DNA from 2 places in the Pseudomonas citronellolis genome. Region 1 is predicted to be linked to the other one. Evidence: riboswitches for the same ligand, from Rfam matches in the RefSeq annotation. Region 1 holds a riboswitch; the other holds the start of a gene.

Region 1 (6,228 bases):
CGCGCCATGGGCCCGGCGGCCGGCGACGAGGAACAGGTGCCGCTGATCGACAAGACCCGCCAGTTGCTGGAGAAAGCCGGCTACCAGGTGGTGTTCCCGGACAACGCCGACAACCTCTGCTGTGGCCAGCCCTTCGCCTCCAAGGGCTACAAGCAGCAGGCCGACGACAAGCGCGACGAACTGCTGGCCGCGCTGCTGCAGGCCAGCCGCGGCGGGCTCGACCCGATCTACTGCGACACCAGCCCCTGCACCCTGCGCCTGGTCCAGGAGCTGGCCGACAGCCGGCTGCGGATCTACGACCCGGTGAAGTTCATCCGCAGCTTCCTGGTCGAACGCCTGGACTTCCAGCCGCTGGACAAACCGGTGGCGGTGCACGTCACCTGCAGCACCCAGCACCTGGGCGAAAGCCAGGCGCTGATCGACCTGGTGCGCCGCTGCACGAACGAAGTGGTGATCCCCGAAGGCATCCACTGCTGCGGCTTCGCCGGCGACAAGGGCTTCACCACCCCGGAACTCAACGCCCACTCGCTGCGCAGCCTGAAGGACGCGGTGCAGTACTGCGAAGAAGGCATCTCCACCAGCCGCACCTGCGAAATCGGCCTGAGCGCCCACAGCGGCATCGACTACCACGGCGTGGTCTACCTGGTGGACCGGGTAACCCGCCCCCGCGCGCAGGCGCAGCGGATCGACGCACCGTAGGGCGAATAACCGTTCGCGGTTATCCGCCGTTGCCCCGGCACGCAACCATCCGGCGAGCTCCCCGTAGGATGGGTTGAGCGAAGCGATACCCATCGCCACCACCGCATGAGTTTCGCAAGCTCAACCCATCCTACGAAAAGCGCCGGCCTTAACTCCACGTTAAGCGAGCCCTGCCAGCCTCTGCCGCGAAGCCGCCGCTGCGGCTATCCTGCTCGGCGACAGCATGCGAATGGGGGTGAAGATGAGAATCCTGCTGGCTGAAGACGACCCGCTGCTGGGCGACGGCATCCGCGCCGGGCTGGGCCTGGAAGGCGACACCGTGGACTGGGTGACCGACGGCGTGGCCGCCGACCAGGCCCTGGCCACCGACGAGTTCGACCTGCTGGTGCTCGACCTCGGCCTGCCGCGGCGCGACGGCATGGAAGTGCTGCGCGGCCTGCGCAAGCGCGGCGACATGACCCCGGTGCTGATCCTCACCGCCCGCGACAAGGTGGCCGACCGCGTGGCCGGCCTGGACGCCGGCGCCGACGACTACCTGAGCAAGCCCTTCGACCTCGACGAACTGCTGGCCCGCGTGCGCGCCCTCACCCGCCGCCACACCGGCCGCGCCCAGCCGCTGCTGGAACACGGCCAGCTGCGCCTGGACCCGGCCACCCACCAGGTCAGCCTGGGCGGCGAGCCGGTGGAACTGGCCCCGCGCGAATACGCCCTGCTGCGCCTGCTGCTGGAACAGCGCGGCAAGGTGCTCTCGCGCACTCGCCTGGTCGAGGCCCTGTATGGCTGGGACGGCGAGCTGGAAAGCAACGCCATCGAAGTCCACGTCCACCACCTGCGGCGCAAGCTGGGCAACGAGCTGATCCGCACCGTGCGCGGCATCGGCTACGGCATCGACCGCCCGGCCAAGGACGCGCCTTGAGCGCCACGCCCGGCCGCACGCGCCGCGCCGGCTCGCTGAGTCGGCGCCTACTGCTGCTGCTGATCGGCGGCGTGACGCTGTGCTGGCTGCTGGCCGGCACCCTCACCTACCACCTCGCCTCGCGCCAGGTGGACCGGCTCTACGACGAAGACATGATCGACTTCGGCGAGGCCGCCCTGCGCCTGGTGGACGTCGCTGGCGGCCAGGGCGAGCTGATCGCCCGCAGCCGCAAGGCCATCGAGGGCCTGCCGCTGATCAAGCGCGAATCCGCCCTGGGCTACAGCCTCTGGTACCAGGGCCAGCCGCTGTTCGCCACGCCCGGCCTGCCCACGGGCCTGGAAACCCTGGAGACCGGCTTCTCCGAAATCAGGCACGGCGGCATCACCTGGCGCGTCCTGCAACTGAGCACCCGCGACGAAAACGCGCGCATCTGGGTAGTGGAAAACCTCCACCACCGCAGCCACACCCTGCACCTGCTGCTGCTCAGCGCCCTCTTCCCGCTGCTGCTGGCCCTGCCGCTGCTGGCCCTGCTGGTGTGGTTCGGCGTCAACAACGGCCTGGCGCCGCTGCGCAGCCTCACCGCGCAACTGCACCAGCGCAGCGCGCGCAGCCTGCAGCCGCTGGCGCTCAACCGCGCACCGGTGGAAGTGCACAGCCTGGTCAACGAACTCAACCTGCTGCTCGAACGCCTGGGCACCGCCATGGAGGCCGAGCGCCGCCTGACCAGCGACGCCGCCCACGAAATCCGCACGCCCCTGGCCAGCCTGCGCACCCATGCCCAGGTGGCGCTGCGCTCCTCCGACCCGGCGGTGCTCGCCCACGGCCTGCAGCAGGTCAGCCGCAGCGTCGAGCGCATCGGCACGCTGATGGAGCAGATCCTCCTGCTGGCGCGCCTGGACAACGAGGAACTGCACGAGACCTTCACCCGCGTCGACCTCGGCCAGCTCAGCGAGGAAACCATCGCCGACCTGGCGCCCCAGGCCATCGACAAGGGCATCGAACTGACCCTGGAGAGCCAGGGCGCCGTGGTCATGGGCGTGCCGGTGTGGCTGGGCATCATGCTTGGCAACCTGGTGAGCAACGCCCTGCGCTACACCCCCGAGGGCGGCCGCGTGGAAGTGCGCCTGGGCACCGAGGGCAGCAAGGTGCAGCTGTGGGTGCTGGACTCCGGCCCCGGCGTGGCCGCCGCCGAGCAGGCCGCCATCTTCACCCGCTTCTACCGCAGCCCCGGCGTCGCCTCCGGCACCGGCGGCAGCGGCCTGGGGCTGCCCATCGTCAAGCGCGTGGTGGAAATCCACCAGGGCCACATCAGCCTGCACCCCGGCCTGGACGGGCGCGGCCTGGGCGTGCGGGTGGAACTGCCGTCCGCGCAACTTTCCTGAACCCCGGCACCTGCGGTGCAGTCCACCGTGCAGGCCCCGCTCGCCTGGCGAGTCGCCGCCTGTGACATGTTCAGCCGTACAGGTACCGCATCATGAAAACCACCATCCTGTTCATCAGTGCTGCGCTGCTCGCGTCGCCGGTGTTCGCCGCCGACCGCTGCAGCGACAACCTGCAGAGAATCGACGAGAGCATGCAGAGCACCAACCGCAGCGACAGCGTGCAGGAGCAGGCCATGCGGCTCCAGGAAAAGGCCGCCCAGGCCCAGGAACAGGGCAATACCCAGGCCTGCGTGGCCATGACCGAGAAGGCCCTCAAGCTGCTGAAAGCCTCGTCCAGCAGCTGAACCGACGCCCGGCGGGCGCCGCCGCGAGCGGGGAAACGCGGCGGCCCCGGGCCGCGGCAATCGACACATGAGGAAACAACCCCTTGAGCGCGCCGGGCAATCCGCTAGAATGCCCGGCGTCATTGGGGAGTAGCCGCCCGCCCGGAACACCGGCGGGGACCACGTCAACATCCTTGGCCGGCAGGCCATGGCGTGGCCAGCGCAAAGCCTGGCAAGACCTTTGACCATGCAACCTCCGCAACGGCCGGGGAGGCGCATGGTCATGGGTACTACACCGGCCGGGAGTTCCACCGTGATGCACCGCCTCCGCCCCGAATCGCCCTCCATCCGCGAGGAGCGCGCGCCATGCTGACCTTCGTCCTCGAACTGCTCGGCATGCTGTTGCTGATCCTGATCGCCGCCGAACTCTTCACCAACGCCCTGGAACACCTGGGCGAGCGCCTGGGCATCTCCGAAGGCGTCACCGGCTCGCTGTTCGCCGCCATCGGCACCGCCCTGCCGGAAACCCTGGTGCCGCTGCTGGCGCTGGTGGCCGGCACCAGCAACGTCTCGCTCAACGAAGAAGTGGGCGTGGGCGCCATCCTCGGCGCGCCGCTGATGCTCTCCACCCTGTCCACCTGCCTGATGGCCTGCTTCGTCCTCCGTGGCCGCGGCCTGCGCGGGCGCCTGGTGCCCGAGCGCAGCGGCCTGCTGCGCGACCTCAACTTCTTCCTCCTGGCCTTCTGCCTGGCCACGGTGGCGATGTTCGTGCCCTCGCAACTGCACAGCTACCGCATTGGCCTGAGCCTGCTGCTGGTGCTCACCTACATCGGCTACATCACCCTCACCCTGCGCGCCTCCCGCGACCTGGTGGAAGACGGCCACGGCACCGCGGCGGAAAACCCCATGTTGCTGTCGCGCCTGGGCCTGCCGACCAACGTCGTCACCATCCTCGTGCAACTGGCGCTGGGCCTGGCCCTGCTGGTGCTCGGCGCCAAGGGCTTCATCCACGGCGTGGAGGGCCTGTCCGATCTGCTCGGCATCTCCGCCCTGCTGCTCTCGCTGCTGATCATCCCCATCGCCACCGAACTGCCGGAGAAGGTCAACAGCATCCTCTGGGTGCGCCGCGGCAAGGACACCCTGGCCTTCGGTAACATCACCGGCGCCATGGTCTTCCAGGGCACCCTGCTGCCGGCCATCGGCATCCTGCTGACGCCCTGGCAGCCGCGCATCGAAGTGCTCACAGGGGTGCTGGTGACCCTCGGCGCGGCGCTCTGGCTGCGCCTCAACGCCCGCCACGACGGCATCGCCGCCTGGGCGCTGCTGGGCAACGGCGCGCTCTACGTCGCCTACCTGGCCATCACCCTCGGCCGCTGAACGCCGGCGCCGCCGTGCAAGCCACGGCGCAGCGCCTAAACTGACGGTTCCGCCAGGCGCCCGGCCGGCGCCTGCCGACACACCGCTGCATGCAAGGAGAGGCCATGAAGATCCTGGTAGTGCTCACATCCCACGACCAACTGGGCGACACCGGCAAGAAAACCGGCTTCTGGCTGGAGGAGTTCGCCGCGCCCTACTACGTGTTCAAGGACGCCGGCGCCGAGCTGACGCTCGCCTCGCCCAAGGGCGGCCAGCCGCCGCTGGACCCGAAAAGCGACGAGCCCGACGCCCAGACGCCGGCCACCGAGCGCTTCCGCAAGGACCCCGAAGCCCAGGCCGCCCTGGCCAACACGCGCAAGCTGGCCGAGGTGAACGAAGCCGACTACGACGCCGTGTTCTACCCCGGCGGCCACGGCCCCCTGTGGGACCTGGCCGAGGACAGGTACTCCATCGCCCTGATCGAATCCTTCGCCAGCGCAGGCAAGCCGGTCGCCGCCGTCTGCCACGCCCCCGGCGTGCTGCGCCACGTGAAGAACGGCGACGGCAAGCCGCTGGTCGAGGGCCGCCACGTCACCGGCTTCTCCAACAGCGAGGAAGAAGCCGTGGGCCTGACCGCCGTAGTGCCCTTCCTGGTGCAGAGCGAACTCAAGGCCAAGGGCGGCCGCTACGCCAAGGCCGACGACTGGCAAAGCCACGTGGAAGTGGACCGCCTGCTGATCACCGGGCAGAACCCCGCATCGAGCGAAGCGGTGGCCGCCGCCGTGCTGAAACTCCTGGTCTGACAGGGGCTTGCAGAGCCCCCGGTGGACTCGCCGGGGGCTTTGCCGTACACTGGCCGGGACCTTCAAAGGTTCTGGGGCCGATTAGGATTCGACGCCGGTAACAAAACTTGAGGGGCATGCCGAGTAGGTGACAGTTCTCGTAAATCCGCTGCCACAATTCATAGTTGCCAACGACGACAACTACGCTCTGGCCGCCTAAGGGCGCCAGCAGACCCTAGGGGATGCCTGTAAACCCGAAGATTAGGTCTGTCAGATAGAACAGGATCGCCGCCAAGTTCGCTGTAGACGTAACGGCTAAAACTCATACAGCTCGCTCCAAGCGCCCTGCCACTCGGGCCGCGCGGAGTTAACTCAGTAGAGATGGCTAAGCATGTAGAACCGATAGCGGAGAGCTGGCGGACGGGGGTTCAAATCCCCCCGGCTCCACCAAACAGACAGATCAGGCACTTGGCGACTCACGCAAGTGCCTTTTTTGTGCCTGCGATTCTTGCTCTGGCTGGTCCGTCGACGACATTTCGTCCAACAAGGCCTTGGCTTTGGCCTCAAGGCGGGCCTGAGCTTGCTGCGACATCTTAGCCTTGAGCTCAGAAAACTTTCTGGCCATCAGAACCTCCTTCCACACCACTTCCTGACAGACGCCAATTAGCGCTGCTTGCTAATCAACACTTTCACTTGGTCGGCAAACCTTGTCGTTGAAGCGTTCGGCGTTCAGCCGTCCCAAATCGACCAAGCGAATGCCAGCGATAGTC
Region 2 (6,228 bases), 1.9 Mb from region 1:
AAATGCCTGTAATGGGTTGTAACGCCCTTGTGTCGTCTCCTTTGCGGAGCGGTTGCCGGCCATCGGGGGGCGGCCTACCATTGCGCGCTGTCCAAGGGAGATTGCATTGCTTCAGGAGAGCATCATGCCCAGCCTATTCCGCTTCACCGGCCTGGCCGCCGCCCTGCTCCTGGCCGGGTGCCAGCAGGTCAACACCACCAGCGGCGGCGCCGTCGGCGTCGAGCGCAAGCAGTACATGTTCAGCATGCTGTCGAGCCAGCAGGTCGACCAGATGTACTCGCAGTCGTACCAGAAGACCCTCACTGACGCGACTTCGGCGGGCAAGCTGGACAACGACAGCAGCGACGCCAAGCGCGTCAAGGCCGTGGCCGCGCGGCTGATTCCGCAGACCGGTGCGTTCCGCCAGGACGCCCCGGGCTGGGACTGGCAGGTCAACGTGATCAAGAGCGACGAGCTCAACGCCAACTGCGGCCCCGGCGGCAAGATCATCTTCTACAGCGGCCTGATCGATCAGCTGAAGCTCAGCGACGACGAGATCGCCGCGGTGATGGGCCACGAGATCGCCCACGCTCTGCGTGAGCACGGCCGCGAGCAGATGTCCCGCGCCTACGCCGTGCAGATGGGCGAGAACCTCGGCGGCGCGCTGCTGGGCCTGGGCGAGACCAGCAAGCAACTGGCCGACCAGGTGGTGCAGTACAGCCTGACCCTGCCCAACAGCCGGCAGAACGAGACCGAGGCCGACCTCATCGGCCTGGAGCTGGCCGCCCGCGCCGGCTACAACCCCCAGGCCGCGCTGACGCTGTGGCAGAAGATGGGCCAGGCCGGTGGCGATGCGCCGCCGGAAATCCTCAGCACCCACCCGGCGGACAGCACGCGCATGGCCAACCTGCAGGCCGCCATTCCCAAGGTGATGCCGCTGTACGAGCAGGCCAAGGGCCGCAATTGACGAGCGGGGGGATCGACGCCGTCGATCCGTTGCAGCCGGCCGCCGACGCGGCCGGTTCGACCACCACCAGGGAGCGCCAGTGAAAATCGCAGTACTCGGAGCCACCGGGCTCCTCGGCCACCACGCCGCGCGCGCCATCAAGGCCGCCGGCCACCAACTGGTGCTGATCCATCGCCCGTCCTCGCAGATCCAGCGCCTGGCCTACCTGGAGCCGGAGTGCCGGGTCGCCGAACTGTTCGACTACAAGGGGCTGGAGCGCGCCCTGAGCGGGCTCGACGCGGTGATCTTCAGCGCCGGCTATTACCCGCAGCGGCCGCGCCGCTGGCAGGAGGAGGTGGCCAGCGCCCTGGACCAGACCAATCATTTCTACGCGGCCTGCCTGCACAACAAGGTGCCGCGCATCCTCTACGTCGGTTCGGCCTTCGCCATGCCTCCGCACCCCCAGGGCCTGCCCGGCCACGAGGGGCTGTTCTACGAGAGCCTGCCCACCGGCAAGAGCGCCTACGTGATGTGCAAGTGGGCGCTGGACGAACAGGCCCGCGAGCAGGCCCGTGGCGGCCTGCCGGTGGTGATCGGGATTCCCGGCATGGTGCTGGGCGAGCTGGACATGGGCCCGACCACCGGGCGCCTGATCACCGCCATCGGCCGCGGCGAGATGTCCCACTACGTGCCGGGGCGGCGCAATGTGATCGATGCCGGCGAGGCGGGGCGCGGCCTGCTGATGACCCTGGAGCGCGGGCGCATCGGCGAGCGCTACCTGCTCACCGGGCACAACGTGGAGATGGCCGAGCTCACCGCCACCATCGCCCACCTGCTGGGCCGCCCGGCGCCGCAGCCGATGCCGCTGCACCGCGCCCGCGCCCTGGCCACCCTGGGCCGCTGGCGCTACCGCCTGACCGGCAAGCTGCCGCTGCTGGACGAAACCGCCATCGAAGTGATGGCCGGCGGGCAGTTCCTCGACGGACGTAAGGCCCGCGAGGAACTGGGCTTCGAAAGCCACGTGCCGCTGGAAGACACCCTGCAGCGGGCCATCGACTGGTTCCGCGCCAACGGGTACCTGTAGGCGCAACAGTCTTGCCGACTGCGCCGGGGAATACCGTGCCTCACCGCAAACTGTAGGAGCGGGCCCTGCCCGCGATTCGCGCGCAGGGCGCGCTCCTACATTGGAATGGCGTGGGTGGGGCGGCGTAGGAGCGGATCCTATCCGCGAATCGCGCCGATACGCCCGGCTATCGCGGACAAGGTCCGCTCCTACAGGGAGACTCCGTGCCTTACCGCAAACTGTAGGAGCGGGCCCTGCCCGCGATTTCGCGCGCAGGGCGCGCTCCTACAGGGGAATGGTGTGGGTGGGGCGGCGTAGGAGCGGATCCTATCCGCGAATCGCGCCGATATGTCCGGCTATCGCGGACAAGGTCCGCTCCTACGGGGAAACTCCGTGCCTTACCGCATACTGTAGGAGCGGGCCCTGCCCGCGATTCGCGCGCAAGGCGCGCTCCTACAGGAGAAGGCCGCTGCCTCAGGGTAGCGCCTGCTCCGCCAGCGGGCGGTTCTGCAGGCCCATCTGGCTGCGGAAGCTTTCCATGTCGATCAGCGTGCACAGCTCCTGCAGCTTGCCCTGGCTGTTGAACAGCCACAGGGCCATGCCGGGGATGCTGACCACCTTGTCGCTGGCCGGGTAGCCGAAGGCGGGGCGGCTGATGGTGCCCACCAGGGTGCTCCAGGTGAACACCTTGTGGCCCTCGCTTATGCATTCCTCGACCACCACTTCCAGGTCGTCCATGGACGCGCGGATGCCCTCGATCAGTTGCCGGTAGCCGGCGCTGTCCAGGGGCTGGGCGGAGAAGCTACTCTTGTAGAGGAAGTCCGGGCTGTGCAGCTGGGTGGCCAGGGCCAGACGGCCCTTGTTCCAGCTCAGGTCGATGTGCTGGCGGGCGAGGCGCTTCAGATCCTTGTCGGTCATGGCTGTTTCCTTCAGCGAAGGGACGACGGCTAACACTGTAGGACGAAGGCGTGGCAGCAACATTGGCCGCCACGCCGGAGCGGCTGTCAGAACAGCCCGGACAGCGTGGCCGCGTGCCAGGCCGCGGCCAGGCCCAGGACGGCGAAGGCGCAGGCGGCCAGGCGGCGGATCAGTGCCAGCGGCAGGCGCTCGGCGGCGAAGTTGCCGGCCAGCACCACCGGCACGTTGGCCAGCAGCATGCCGATGGTGGTGCCCAGCACCACCAGCCAGAAGTGCGGGTACTGCGCGGCCAGCATCACGGTGGCGACCTGGGTCTTGTCGCCCATCTCGGCGAGGAAGAAGGCGATCAGCGTGGTGAGGAAGGGGCCGAACTTCTTCAGGCCGCCCTCTTCGTCGTCATCCAGCTTGTCCGGCACCAGGGTCCAGGCCGCCACGGCGAGGAAGGAGGCGGCCAGCAGCCAGCTCAGGGCGGCTTCGGAGAAGAAGGTGGAGACCCATTTGCCCACGGCGCCGGCGGCGAAGTGGTTGACCAGGGTCGCGGCGACGATGCCGGCGATGATCGGCCAGGGCTTGCGGAAGCGCGCGGCGAGGACGAGGGCGAGCAGTTGCGTCTTGTCGCCGATTTCGGCGAGGGCAACCACCAGGATGGGGACGAACAGGGATTCCATCAGGCTTTTCCTAAGGGGGCGGGTCGACTAATCACCAATGACACGCGCCATCCGCCCACCCCGGGTCGGATCGCTCGTGTCATAGGTCTTGTCAAACCCGGGCCCGACTGCTGCGGGCCTTGGGGCCGCGCGCGCCATGGTCTGCGGACCAAGTGTGTTGACGCGTGCCGGGCGAGGGCGGGAACCGCTCGCGGGAGACTACTCCCCTAGGACGGGGCGCATTCTGCCCAAGTCGTCCGGCTTGGGCAAGCCCGGCGTTCAGTCGACGTCGCGGCCGGAGGTGACGTCCATCTCCTCGTAGCGGACGAAGCGGCTGCCGTTCTTCAGCCGGTAGCCCCACCAGATGACGAGGAACAGCGGCAGGCTGACGTAGGTGGCGACCAGCCCGGTCCAGTCGATCGTCTCGCCGACGAACGCCTGGTAGTTCTGCCCGAGGGTGATCGCCAGGCACAGGGCGAAGGCGAACAGCGGGCCGAAGGGGAACCACTTGGCGCGGTAGGGCAGCTCCTCCAGCTTGCCGCCCTGCAGCAGGTAGCCCTTGCGGAAGCGGTAGTGGGAGATGGCGATGCCCAGCCAGACGATGAAGCCGCACATGCCCGAGGTGTTGAGCAGCCAGGTGTAGACGGTCTTGTCGCCGATGAAGCTGGTGAGGAAGCACAGCCCGCCGACCAGCGTGGTGGCGTAGAGCGCGTAGCGCGGCACGCCGCTCTGCGAGATCTGCTGGAACAGGCGCGGCGCCTGGCCATGCAGGGCCATGGTGTAGAGCATGCGGGTGGAGGCGTACATCCCCGAGTTGCCGGCGGAGAGGATCGCCGAGAGGATCACCGCGTTCATCACCCCGGCCGCCGCGGCCAGGCCGGCGCGCTCGAAGAGCAGGGTGAAGGGCGAGGTACTGATGTCGCTGCTGTCGGTCTTGAGCAGGTTCGGATCGGTGTAGGGGATGAGCATGCCGATGACGAAGATCGACAGGATGTAGAACATCAGGATCCGCCAGAACACCTGGCGGATGGCGATGGGGATCGACTTGTGCGGGTGCTCCGACTCGCCGGCGGCGACGCCGATCAGCTCGGTGCCCTGGAACGAGAAGCCGGCGATCATCGCCACCCCGACCATGGCCTGCAGGCCGCCGACGAAGGGCGCGTCGCCGGTGGTGAAGTTGCTGAAGCCGGGGGAGTCGATGCCATGCATGATGCCGAAGATGCTGGCCAGGCCGATGCCGATGAAGATCACCACGGCCACCACCTTGATCAGCGCGAACCAGAACTCGCTCTCGCCGAAGCCCTTCACCGAGAAGAAGTTGAGGCCGAACATGATGGCCAGGAAGCCGGCGCTCCAGTAGATGCCCGACACCTCGGGGAACCAGAAGTGCATCACCAGTTGCGCGGCCACCAGTTCCGCGGCGATGGTCACCGCCCAGTTGTACCAGTAGTTCCAGCCCATGGCGAAGCCGAAGCCATCGTCGATGAAGCGGCTGCCGTAGGTGGAGAAGGAGCCGGAATCGGGGATGTAGGCGGCCATCTCGCCCAGGCTGGTCATCAGGAAGAACACCATCAGGCCGATCAGCGCGTAGGCCAGCAGCGCGCCGCCGGGGCCGGCGGTGGCGACGGTGCTGCCGGAGGCGACGAACAGCCCGGTGCCGATCGAGCCGCCGATGGCGATCATGTTCAGGTGCCTGGGCTTGAGCGAACGCTTCAGGTGCGCTGGGGTCTTTTCCGGCGACTTCACGAAGGTCAGCTCGGCTTCTTTCACGGTGCTTTTCACGGCGATCCTCGGCTCGTGAGGCGCGCCGGCCCGGCGCGCCCTTTCGGTCTGGGTGGAGTGTAGTGGGGCTGCGGCGAGGCGCCCGGGCTCAGGGGCGACGGGCGCTGTAGATGCGGAAACCGTCGCCCTCGGCGAGGCTGCGGCAGGGCCCCAGGTGCTGTTCGATCAGCGGCGGGTACTTGAGGAAGCTGTTGGCCACCAGGCGCAGTTCGCCGCCCGGGCGCAGGTGTTGCGCGGCTTCGCGCAGCAGGCGTTCGCTGGCCTGGTAGTCGGTGTGCACGCCCTGGTGGAAGGGCGGGTTGCTGACGATGGCGGCCAGGCCGGCCGGCGCCGCGTCGATGCCGTCGCCGCCGATCACCTCGCCTTCCAGGCCATTGGCGGCGAGGGTCAGGCGGCTGCTTTCCAGGGCGAAGGCGTCGACGTCGAGCAGGCTCAGGCGGCTGCCCGGGTAACGGCGCTTGAGCACCGCGCCGAGCACGCCGGCGCCGCAGCCGAAGTCCAGCACCTGGCCTTCGGGCAGGCCGTCCAGGTGTTCCAGCAGCAGGGCGCTGCCGCGGTCCAGGCGGCCATGGCTGAACACGCCGGGCAGGCTGACCACCTGCAGTTCGCCGTCGGCCAGGGCCAGCGTGTAGCGCAGGGACTGGGCGTGCAGGTCGGGGCAGGGCAGGGCGCCGTCGATGGCGGCGTGCCACAGCTGGCAGTGCCGCGCGCTGTCGAGCTTGGCGGCCTTGGCCAGGGCGCCGAGCTGTCTGGCGGCGCGCTCGACGCCGGCGCGTTTCTCGCCCACCAGGTACAGCTGGCCGCCGGGCACCCGGCTGGCCAGGGCGGCCAGCAGGTAGTCGGTCAGCTCGCGGGACTTGGGCAGGAACAGCACGGCGGCGTCGAACCCGCCC

What was found. Region 1 has a riboswitch for manganese ahead of PcP3B5_RS26495 (sodium:calcium antiporter). Riboswitches for the same ligand answer to the same signal wherever they lie in the genome.
Region 2: it holds a riboswitch for manganese, as region 1 does, so the genes downstream of both, PcP3B5_RS04820 (TMEM165/GDT1 family protein) here and PcP3B5_RS26495 (sodium:calcium antiporter) in region 1, are expected to answer to the same signal.

The regions. Positions count from the first base shown of each region.
Region 1 covers NZ_CP014158.1:6,043,756-6,049,983, forward strand. The annotation lists gene PcP3B5_RS26475 (FAD-binding and (Fe-S)-binding domain-containing protein) at 1-699, shown strand, start outside; gene PcP3B5_RS26480 (response regulator) at 941-1,615, shown strand; gene PcP3B5_RS26485 (sensor histidine kinase) at 1,612-2,997, shown strand; gene PcP3B5_RS26490 (hypothetical protein) at 3,090-3,341, shown strand; yybP-ykoY riboswitch at 3,454-3,623, shown strand; gene PcP3B5_RS26495 (sodium:calcium antiporter) at 3,687-4,697, shown strand; gene PcP3B5_RS26500 (type 1 glutamine amidotransferase domain-containing protein) at 4,802-5,479, shown strand; RNA gene ssrA (transfer-messenger RNA) at 5,553-5,908, shown strand; gene PcP3B5_RS31895 (hypothetical protein) at 5,919-6,083, opposite strand.
Region 2 covers NZ_CP014158.1:1,039,442-1,045,669, forward strand. The annotation lists gene PcP3B5_RS04805 (M48 family metallopeptidase) at 125-946, shown strand; gene PcP3B5_RS04810 (NAD-dependent epimerase/dehydratase family protein) at 1,026-2,009, shown strand; gene PcP3B5_RS04815 (ketosteroid isomerase-related protein) at 2,463-2,906, opposite strand; gene PcP3B5_RS04820 (TMEM165/GDT1 family protein) at 2,993-3,574, opposite strand; yybP-ykoY riboswitch at 3,643-3,793, opposite strand; gene PcP3B5_RS04825 (amino acid permease) at 3,833-5,236, opposite strand; gene PcP3B5_RS04830 (class I SAM-dependent methyltransferase) at 5,424-6,228, opposite strand, start outside.